DNA from 3 places in the Paenibacillus sp. BIC5C1 genome. Region 1 is predicted to be linked to each of the others. Evidence: predicted binding sites of a transcription regulator. Region 1 holds the regulator's gene; each other region holds the start of a gene.
The links. The regulator NrdR, encoded in region 1, represses ribonucleotide reductase genes. The targets are predictions, from matches to a motif close to AACACNATATATNGTGTT.
Positions count from the first base shown of each region.

Region 1 (3,201 bases):
CGACTGATGAGCCGGGATGGAATGACGGCGGAACAGGCAGATGCCCGTATAGACGTACAGATGGATATTGAAGATAAGAAGCAGCGTGCTGACGTGGTTATCGATAACAGCGGCCTGTGGTCAGAGACGGAGCAGCAAATCATTTCATTTTTGCATCGTAAGGGCTTAATATGAGATTGCTGCGTAAGAAACGGGTATTGTTGTTGATGTTTGTGTCTTTTGTATTGGTGCTGTTCCTGAATACCAATTGGATGTCATGGTTCTATCCAATTCATTATAAGGAAGAGATTCGTGCCCAGTCTCAGAGTTATGAGGTTGATCCGTTTCTCATCGCTTCCATCATCAAGGTGGAGACCAATTTTAAAACAAGTAAGGAATCCAAGAGAGGTGCCATCGGGTTAATGCAGCTGATGCCTGACACTGCTAACTGGATTATGGAGCAAGCCAAAATTCCGGGCACCTCACTGGAAGAATTGAAGCACGAGCCTGAAAGGAATATCCAGCTGGGTACCTGGTATTTACGCAATCTGTCAGATCAATTTGACGGGAATGAAGCGGCTATGATTGCAGCTTACAATGCAGGTCCAGGTAAAGTGAACTCATGGCTAAGAGATGGTGTATGGGATGGTTCGTTCGAGACGGTCAAAGATATTCCGTTTGGAGAAACCCGGCACTATGTACAACGCGTCATTTATTATTATAATCAGTATGTAAAGATCTATAATACGTTCTAAGATGAGACACTCTGGATTCATAGTTTAAAATAAGTAGAAGCACCGAGCAGGCCGGTTATTCACCGGCCGCTCCATGCTCCTCTGTGTACCGTATTACGATGCAGATATTATTGGTATTGACCTGCCAATTGCTGTTCTGCAATTGTTACCAGACGCTTCGTGATGTATCCACCGATCGAACCGTTCTCGTAAGAAGTCATGTTACCTTGGTATCCGTCTTGTGGGATGCTGATTCCGAGTTCTTGAGCAACTTCATATTTCAGTTGTTCGAGAGCTGCGGAAGCTTTAGTTACCACCAGGTTGTTGGAGTTACCATTGCTTTGTGCCATTGCTGTTCACCTCCTCGCGGTTGGTAAAAGTATTATGTGTCGGCAATACGATTTTCATAACTAAATGCATGTAGGCAATTTCTGGTAAAAAGTAAAACATGGGAAGTGATCTGATTTGAAATGTCCTTATTGCGCCTATCTGGGCACAAAGGTGCTTGATTCAAGGCCGGCCAATGAATCAAAATCGATTCGTCGTCGTCGTGAGTGTGAGCAATGTAGCCGTCGATTTACAACTTTTGAAATGGTGGAAGAAACGCCGCTGATCGTCATCAAGAAAGATGGTAGTCGTGAGGAATTTAGTCGGGACAAGATTCTTCGTGGCCTGATTCGGGCTTGTGAGAAACGGCCGGTTTCTGTGGAGACACTGGAAATGATGGTATCTGAGGTAGAGAAGTCTCTGCGAAATACAGCCGATGCAGAAGTAGAGAGCCGTCAGATTGGCGAACTGCTGATGGAACAGCTGTTTCCAGTGGATGAAGTTGCCTATGTGCGCTTCGCTTCAGTGTACCGTCAATTCAAAGACATCAATATGTTCATGAAAGAACTGAAATCTTTATTGTCCAAAGACGACAACGAGGATTAGTGAAACGGGTAAAAGGGGAAGAGCATTCTGGGGTTACCATCTGTGTGTTCCAGTAAAAAGGTTGTTCTTCTCCAATCACTTTAGCTTCAAGAAAAAGTTGTTGACAGCAAAAGCTGTATTTTATATGATATAGGAGTCGCCTGCGGAGCATTGCAGAGTTGGACAGCTTGTTATATTCATAATTTTGGGGCCTTAGCTCAGCTGGGAGAGCGCATCGCTGGCAGCGATGAGGTCAGGGGTTCGATCCCCCTAGGCTCCATATAGCAGTAAAAATGACACGCCATTTATGGCGTGTTTTTGCATTGGATTGATCTATGCTAATCCTCCTTGTGATCTCTCACATAGTTATGACGACAATCGTATAAGCTATTTATAATCGGAATGCTAGTATTCTGGAGGAAGCCATAATGTTAAAATAACATGCAGAGCCGTTTATCAGGCATCATCCCATCATCAGTAAGTGGACTGAATGACCCCAGAACGGAACGATTATTTTAGTTTCCCGCTAACAGGCATAACAGTCATGGAGGATAAGAAAATGAACAACTCGGAATGGGCAGAGTCCTATTTTCCAATATATACAGCAAATAGCATTCAATCATTGTATAGCACGTCAACCATGCCGATACATAGAATTCATGAGGACCTGACCATTCTGTTGGCTGTTTCAAGTGGTAAGGGTACACTTCATCTCGACGATCATATTTACGAACTCATCGATGGCATGGTAATCCTTATTCCGGCGAAGAGTGATGTTGTTATACTGGGGAATCTGATGCATCCACTTCATATATACACCCTCTCCATTAGCACGCAAGAACAGAAGAGATCACTGCCAGTGGAAGCCATGGGACGGTCCAGTGTGCTTGCGGCAGGAACCCTTATTGAGTTCTATGAACCAACCATTGCAGCTCAGCTTGAGGAGCTCTATATGTATCGTTTACCTGGCAATGAAGTCAGGCATATGCGTAACCAGATTCTGTTTCATCAAGTTCTGATGGGTGTGTTGGAACGAATGGAAGCAAGATATATTGCGAGTGAGCAGCCGTCTATGGAACGCAGCATCGCATTTATGGAGAACCATTTTAGTGAGAAAATAACAACCGAAGGGCTTTCCGAAATTGCGGGGGTAAGTCGCTCTCACTACTCGATCCTTTTTAAGCAGCTTACTGGATTCGCACCCAATGAGTATCTCTCACGCTTGCGTGTTCACCGGGCCAAAGAGTTATTAATTAGCGGCTCTGCTTCACTTCGTGAAATTGCGCTGAAGGTTGGGTATAAGGATGAATTCTATCTTAGTCGTCGCTTCAAGCAGCAGACAGGAGAGAGTCCTTCAGGTTACACACGTCGCAGACCTTTTCAACGAGTGGCTGTGTGGTGTGCACCTTATGCGAGCCATCTGATGTTACTTGGATTGGAACCAGCGGTCGTCATCTCGGAAAGCAGCGAATATGTAAGCACAGAAGGAGTTAGCCCACCTCAAACGATATGTTTTATCCATTCCGACAGTTCACCTGAACAAATAAAGTCTGCATTGCTAGATGCTAATATTGAG
Region 1 is NZ_CP135922.1:2,099,822-2,103,022, forward strand. Features, by position in the region: gene coaE (dephospho-CoA kinase) at 1-174, shown strand, start outside; gene RS891_RS09640 (lytic transglycosylase domain-containing protein) at 171-734, shown strand; gene RS891_RS09645 (alpha/beta-type small acid-soluble spore protein) at 842-1,063, opposite strand; gene nrdR (transcriptional regulator NrdR) at 1,179-1,646, shown strand; tRNA gene RS891_RS09655 (tRNA-Ala) at 1,833-1,905, shown strand; gene RS891_RS09660 (helix-turn-helix domain-containing protein) at 2,185-3,201, shown strand, end outside.

Region 2 (3,201 bases), 2.1 Mb from region 1:
ACGATATTTTCGATGGTAATCATCTGTCCAAAACTGATCAATGGGCGCTGCGAAGGGGATCATCTGCAGGGTCAGCAAATGCCCGATATTGGGCCAGCTGTACGCAGCTGTTTTGCATTTCCTGTTCGCAATATATGTACGAGGCGGTAGCCCAACCTGCTTTTTGAATTGGCTGCTGAAGTAGTGTTGGTCCTTGAAACCTGCCAATAGTGCAACGTCTTTCAGTGGTTGTCCTGTTTCCATCAGACGTTTGGCCTCGTTGGTGCGAATTTCTGCCAGATAGTCCATCGAACTCTGACCGAACTTCTCTTTGAATGATCTCATGAAATAATAGCGGCTCATGCCCGCTTCATCGGCCAGGTTCTCGATCGTGATTGTATCCTGATAGTGATGCAGCATGTATTCCCGTGCTCTCTCGAGTGCATTCTCGTGCTGGTTCTGCTTCTTGAACAGCAGATGCAGAAGGTCCTGGAAACCCGCTTGGCTTGCGAAACGATCTGTTGAATCACCCGTATGCCAGTAACCGACAATTTTTTCGCAAAATTGCTGCACCTGTGCATCTGGAAACGTGATCGACCGACCAAGCTCGGTCAACAAACTCACAGAGGACTCCTTCTGTCCATCAGATGGAATGATGCCGAAATGAATCCGGTATACGACCTGCTCTCCATCTGTTAAGTAAACGGTCTCGACTCGTTGTCCTGGTAATACACAATGGGCACTATTCGGAACGAACGGATGCGGTATGCCATCGATGACGATTTTGCCATGACGATTTGCAGCAACAAGAATGACATGATCTGGTGTTTCTTCGTATACCAAACGATAGGCTTTGTTGACCGAATCCTTGAATACGTTCTTTAACCCATACCATGCGAGATCTGCTGCTGTCTGTCCTTCACCCTCCGGGTGATTTTGTTGTACATGTGTCATCCTAGCGCATCCCTCTTTTCGAATCTTCTTCAAAATTCTAAATGATAACAATTCTCATTGTCAATCACAATTCTCTCATGCACCAAATATCATGTCTTCGAATATGGATATCTACTAAGCCACAAATTTTTTAAACCTAGTAATAGAGCCCATTCATCAGGTTTTTCACAAAATTGATACCAATATGCATTTGACAAAGCTATATATTGATATAAAATTAAGAAAGCAATCTATATATAGTGTTTGTTTTTGATCACCTTTCATTTGTCAAGGAGGAAATGATAGTGCTAATTGTGTATGATTCGATAACCGGGAATGTTAAGAGGTTTATTTCCAAGCTTCAACTGCCGGCTGTTCAGATTCAGAATCAAATGACGATTGATGAACCGTACGTACTTGTGACATATACAACAGGTTTTGGACAGATACCTGATAAGGTGTCTTCTTTTTTGCAAAAAAACTCTACATACCTGATTGGCGTGGCCGCCAGCGGTAACCGTAACTGGGGTGAGCGTTTTGCCAAAAGTGCGGATTTGATATCTGCATCGTATAACGTCCCGGTTATTAGTAAATTTGAATTATCTGGCTCCAAGAGAGATGTGGAGTATTTTGAACAGGAGGTGAGCCGCATTGCGTCATATTGAATTAAATAACATGCTGCTAAAGCGCGACTCTGATGGCTTCTTCCAGTTACATAAGGATAAAGAGGCTGTAGAGGAGTTTATGAAAGAAATCAAAGATAAAAGTATGGCTTTTGCCAACATTGATGATCAGGTCCAATTCATGATTGATCATGATTATTACGAGGATTTCTATGCTTCCTATACAGCTGACCAAGTTAGAACCGTATTTGAAATTACGCGTGGCTATCAATATCACTTTCCTTCCTATATGGCAGCGTCCAAGTTCTATACTGATTATGCATTGAGAACATATGACCGCAAAACATACCTTGAGCAATATGCGGATCGAGTAGCAGCCGTAGCACTTCATCTGGGTCAAGGACACTTCGATACGGCTTGTTTGCTGTCTCGTTCTATGATGGAACAGCGTCTTCAACCCGCAACCCCTACTTTTCTAAATGCGGGAAAAAGCCGGCGCGGTGAACTGGTTTCCTGCTTCCTGCTTGAAATGGATGATTCACTGAACTCCATAAACTATGTACTAAACACTTGTATGCAGTTATCCAAAATCGGTGGTGGCGTTGCTGTCAACCTGTCAAAGTTGCGTGCTCGTGGCGAAGCCATTAAAGGTGTTGAAGGTGCTGCTAAAGGCATCACTCCGGTTCTCAAGCTGATGGAAGACGGCTTCTCCTACGCCGATCAGATGGGTCAACGTAAAGGTTCCGGCGCTGCATACTATAATATTTTCGGTTGGGACGTTATGGAACTGCTGGATAGCAAAAAAATTAATGCGGATGAGAAAATCCGGCTGAAAACTCTCTCTATCGGACTTATTGTTCCTAATCGTTTCTATAAGCTGGCTCAAGATAATGAGCCTCTGTACCTCTTCGCACCTTATAGTGTCTATAAGGCATATGGAACACATTTGGATGATATGGATCTGGACGTAATGTATGATACCTTGCTGGCTGACGACCGGGTGAAGAAGAAAAAATCGCTCAGCGCTCGGGATATGTTGACCAAAATAGCCATGACACAACTTGAATCCGGCTATCCCTATATCATTAATAAAACCAATGCCAATCAAGCGCATGCGTTGAAAAACGTAGGACAAGTCAAAATGTCCAACCTCTGCACAGAGATTTTCCAGCTCCAGGAGACTTCTGAAATTACAGACTATGGTCAACCGGATATTATCCGCAAAGATATCAGCTGCAACCTGGCCTCCCTCAATATTGTTAATGTCATGGAGAGTGGCAAAATCAAGGAATCCGTTCATGAGGGCATGATCGCACTGACCTCCGTCAGCGACATGACGCATGTTGCCAATGCTCCCGGTGTTGCAAAAGCCAATTCCGAAATGCATTCCGTTGGATTGGGTGCCATGAATCTGCACGGTTACTTAGCCAAAAACAGGATTGCTTATGAAAGCTCTGAAGCCAAGGATTTTGTACGTACCTTCTTTATGACCATGAATTATCATTCTCTGGAGAAAAGTATGGAGTTTGCAGAGCAGACGGGTCAACGGTTCTATGGATTTGAACAATCGGATTATGCGACTGGGGTATATTTTGATCGTTATGTGACTACGGATTACCGTCCTAACACGTCCAAAGTACAGGAATTGTTTAAAGGCATTGCTGTT
Region 2 is NZ_CP135922.1:4,223,822-4,227,022, forward strand. Features, by position in the region: gene RS891_RS31710 (ABC transporter substrate-binding protein) at 1-63, opposite strand, end outside; partial or broken gene RS891_RS31715 (helix-turn-helix transcriptional regulator) at 178-933, opposite strand; gene nrdI (class Ib ribonucleoside-diphosphate reductase assembly flavoprotein NrdI) at 1,218-1,577, shown strand; gene nrdE (class 1b ribonucleoside-diphosphate reductase subunit alpha) at 1,564-3,201, shown strand, end outside.
Region 2: the regulator NrdR is predicted to act here: its motif matches at 1,160-1,177, upstream of nrdI (class Ib ribonucleoside-diphosphate reductase assembly flavoprotein NrdI).

Region 3 (3,201 bases), 2.6 Mb from region 1:
GGTCTCTCACTTCGGCCTGCTTCGCGCCATTGAACCGCACTTTATAGTCACCGGTCAGATACCCCGTAACCCGGCGCAGCCGCTGGAAATGCACATGGTTTTCATGAGCCTCACATCCGGGGCATACATCTCCAATGACGCCCTCATAACCACAGGACGGACAACGGTCAATCGGATGATTAATGGAGAAATACCCGATGTCCTGGGCCAGCGCGTATTGAACGATTCGTTGGAAAGCGGCGGTATTGGCCCTTACATTCCCGTCGAGTTCGACATAAGAGATCGCTCCGGCATTACATAATGAGTGGAAGGGAGCTTCCAATTCAATCTTGCGATAGGCAGGAAGATTATAATAGACCGGAATGTGAAATGAATTAGTGTAGTATTCCCGGTCATTGACGCCCGCGATACTGCCGTATCGCTCACGATCAATCTTGGTGAATTTGCCGGATAGGCCCTCAGCGGGCGTAGCGAACAAGGTGATATTCAGATTATGCTGCTCACTCATCCGGTCACAGAAATCTCTCATCGTACGAATGATATTCAAGGCCTCTCGATGTACATGCAGGTCTTGTCCATGGTGACGGCCATATAGAGCAGTCATACATTCAGCAAGTCCGATAAAACCAAGGGATAACGTACCATGTTTTAACAGGAAAGCCACTGGTTCATTTGGAGCCAATCGTTCACCGCCTTCCCATACTCCTTCCCGCATCATGAAGTCCGATGCTTTGGCAGGCTGATTCGTCTGAATTCGATACCGATGCAGCAGTCCATCTGTAGCATTGTGCATGACGGATTCCAACGCCGTATAGAAGCCAGCACGGTCAGCGATGGCTCTTGTACCCTGGCAGATCCCATATCGAATGCCGAGCTTGACCAGATTGATGGTATTAAAGGAAAGGTTACCTTTGCCGCTCTGACGATTGCGTCCGAAGCGATCAGCCAGTGTGCGTGTACGGCATCCCATCGTCGCAATGATCGTGTCGGGATCTTCCGGTTGATAATAGGGCAGGTTGAAGGAAGCATCCACATTGACAAAATTCGGATACATGCGCCGTGAGGAGCAGGTCACAGCAAGCCGGAACAGATCGTAATTCGGATTCCCCTCAGATTGGTTAATTCCTTGCTTGCACTGGAATATATGTTGTGGGAACACGGGCGTTTCTCCGTTACCGAGTCCACGAATGGTCGCTTCCAGCAACGATCGGGACACGAGTCGACCTTCGGCTGAAGTACACAGCCCGTAGTTCAGCGATGTGAACGGAATCTGCCCTCCGGCACGGCTGCTCATGGTGTTCAGGTTATGGATCAGGGACTCCGCAGCCTGCCCGGTCTCCAGTTCCGTTTCTTCACAGGCAAAGGCAAAGGCTCGAGGACACTTCTCCTTTGCTTCATCGCTATCCAAATGCAGTTGCTCATCCTCAATTGAGGTGATTTCCCCAAACAGCCGTTGTCCCTTCCGGTAATGCTTACGGAACGAACGCTTCACATAAGGGGCGAGATCCCAGTCGATTTTATTGGCGGATACACCACCGTACTGACTGTTTTGCTGGGATTGAAAAATAATGGCCACCAGTGCCATGGCAGACATGATCGTCTGTGGTGTACGAACCGAACCATTGCCGGTATTGAATCCGGAGGACAGCAGTCGATCAAACGGAATAAAGATACAGTTTGTCGTTCCAAGTGCATACTGATCCAGATCGTGTACATACAGATCGCCGTTCTCCACAGCTAGCGCGAGCTCCTTAGGCAGCACATGACGCAGAGCATGCCACTTGGCGGTCTCCGAACCGAGCCTGCTCATCTTGCCGCTGAATGAGTCTCCGTTCAGATTGGCATTCTCCCTCAGCGTATCGGCGTCTTCAGCACCTATAATTCGTCTTCCCAGGTCAGATAGCAGATCGGATGCCGGTGGAGAGGCATACTCAAGCATGTTCATATCAGTTCCTCCTAAATAATGAAATTGAAAATGTATGGGATAATGTCCATTCATTGAACACTACATGTAGAGTTTCTTTATCCATTTATACACTGTATATTGTTATTTGGGTGTGATAAGAATCACATGTGAGAGGTTGATCAACGGCCATGATTTATAGCCCTGAATGATAAAGGTTTTCAAAGCTGGAGGGTAAGCGTATAATTTCTATTTACCGTGCAAGTTCAGTTGACGATGCTTGAAAAAAGGATAAAAAACTTCATATATGAATAGTTTGTGACAGCCTGTTTCGGAACATTTGAACCCTCGTTAATCGTTTGAATCATACTGTGGAATACGGATTTGAAATGCAGCTAAGACAAGAGGGGTGAGTCATGGGAACGGTAAGTATTACAAGGGGCTTCTATGAAAATATACAGGAAGCCGCATCCCATATCGTAGACGTATTAAGCGGAATATTAAAGGTGAACACCATCTTCGTTGCCACGAATGATGGCGTGACCAATGTTATTATGGAAGCTTTTAACCGCGAAGAAGAGTTGATCGCCAAAGGTAGTGAACTTCCATTTGAAGCTTCTTATTGCAGCCTGGTATTAAGAGATAAGGGCAGCAGTCTGATTATCACGGATACTTGTGAACATCCTCTTACGAGATCAATGGACGTAACAAGCGGGCTGGGCAATCGTTTCTTTGTAGGGATTCCCATCATGCGGAGATCCGGGGAAACGTTCGGTACGATCTGTCTGATGGATGATCCTGATTATGTGATCAGTGAAACGGATATGAAAACATTGCAAGCCATGGCCGTTTTTCTCGGGTATGTGGTGGATCTGGAAGATACGCTTCAAGTTCAGGAACAGAAGCTGAGCGATTCGGAGCAATTACAGGAGCAATTGCAGGCAGAGAAGGAACGTGCGGAGTCTGAGGCGATGACCAAGACGCAGATGCTGTCGCTGATGAGCCACGAGATTCGTAATCCCCTGAACGGCATTCTGGGATTAACTGACCTGATGCGTACACCGGATATGTCGGACGAGCAGACAGAATATGTGAATATGATTGAAACCAGCGGTAACATTTTGCTCTCCCTGTTGAATAACATGATGAGTTTTAACGTCAATGACGCAGGCAAAACGGTCGTACACGATGATCCATTTGATCTGGTGGCCACGATTGAGAATACCGTTTATCTCTACGCGGGACTTGCGCTAAGCAAGAACATTGAACTGGGACTGAACCTTGATCTGAATGTGTCC
Region 3 is NZ_CP135922.1:6,565,348-6,568,548, reverse strand. Features, by position in the region: gene RS891_RS29425 (anaerobic ribonucleoside triphosphate reductase) at 1-1,945, opposite strand, end outside; gene RS891_RS29420 (hybrid sensor histidine kinase/response regulator) at 2,320-3,201, shown strand, end outside.
Region 3: the regulator NrdR is predicted to act here: its motif matches at 2,002-2,019, upstream of RS891_RS29425 (anaerobic ribonucleoside triphosphate reductase).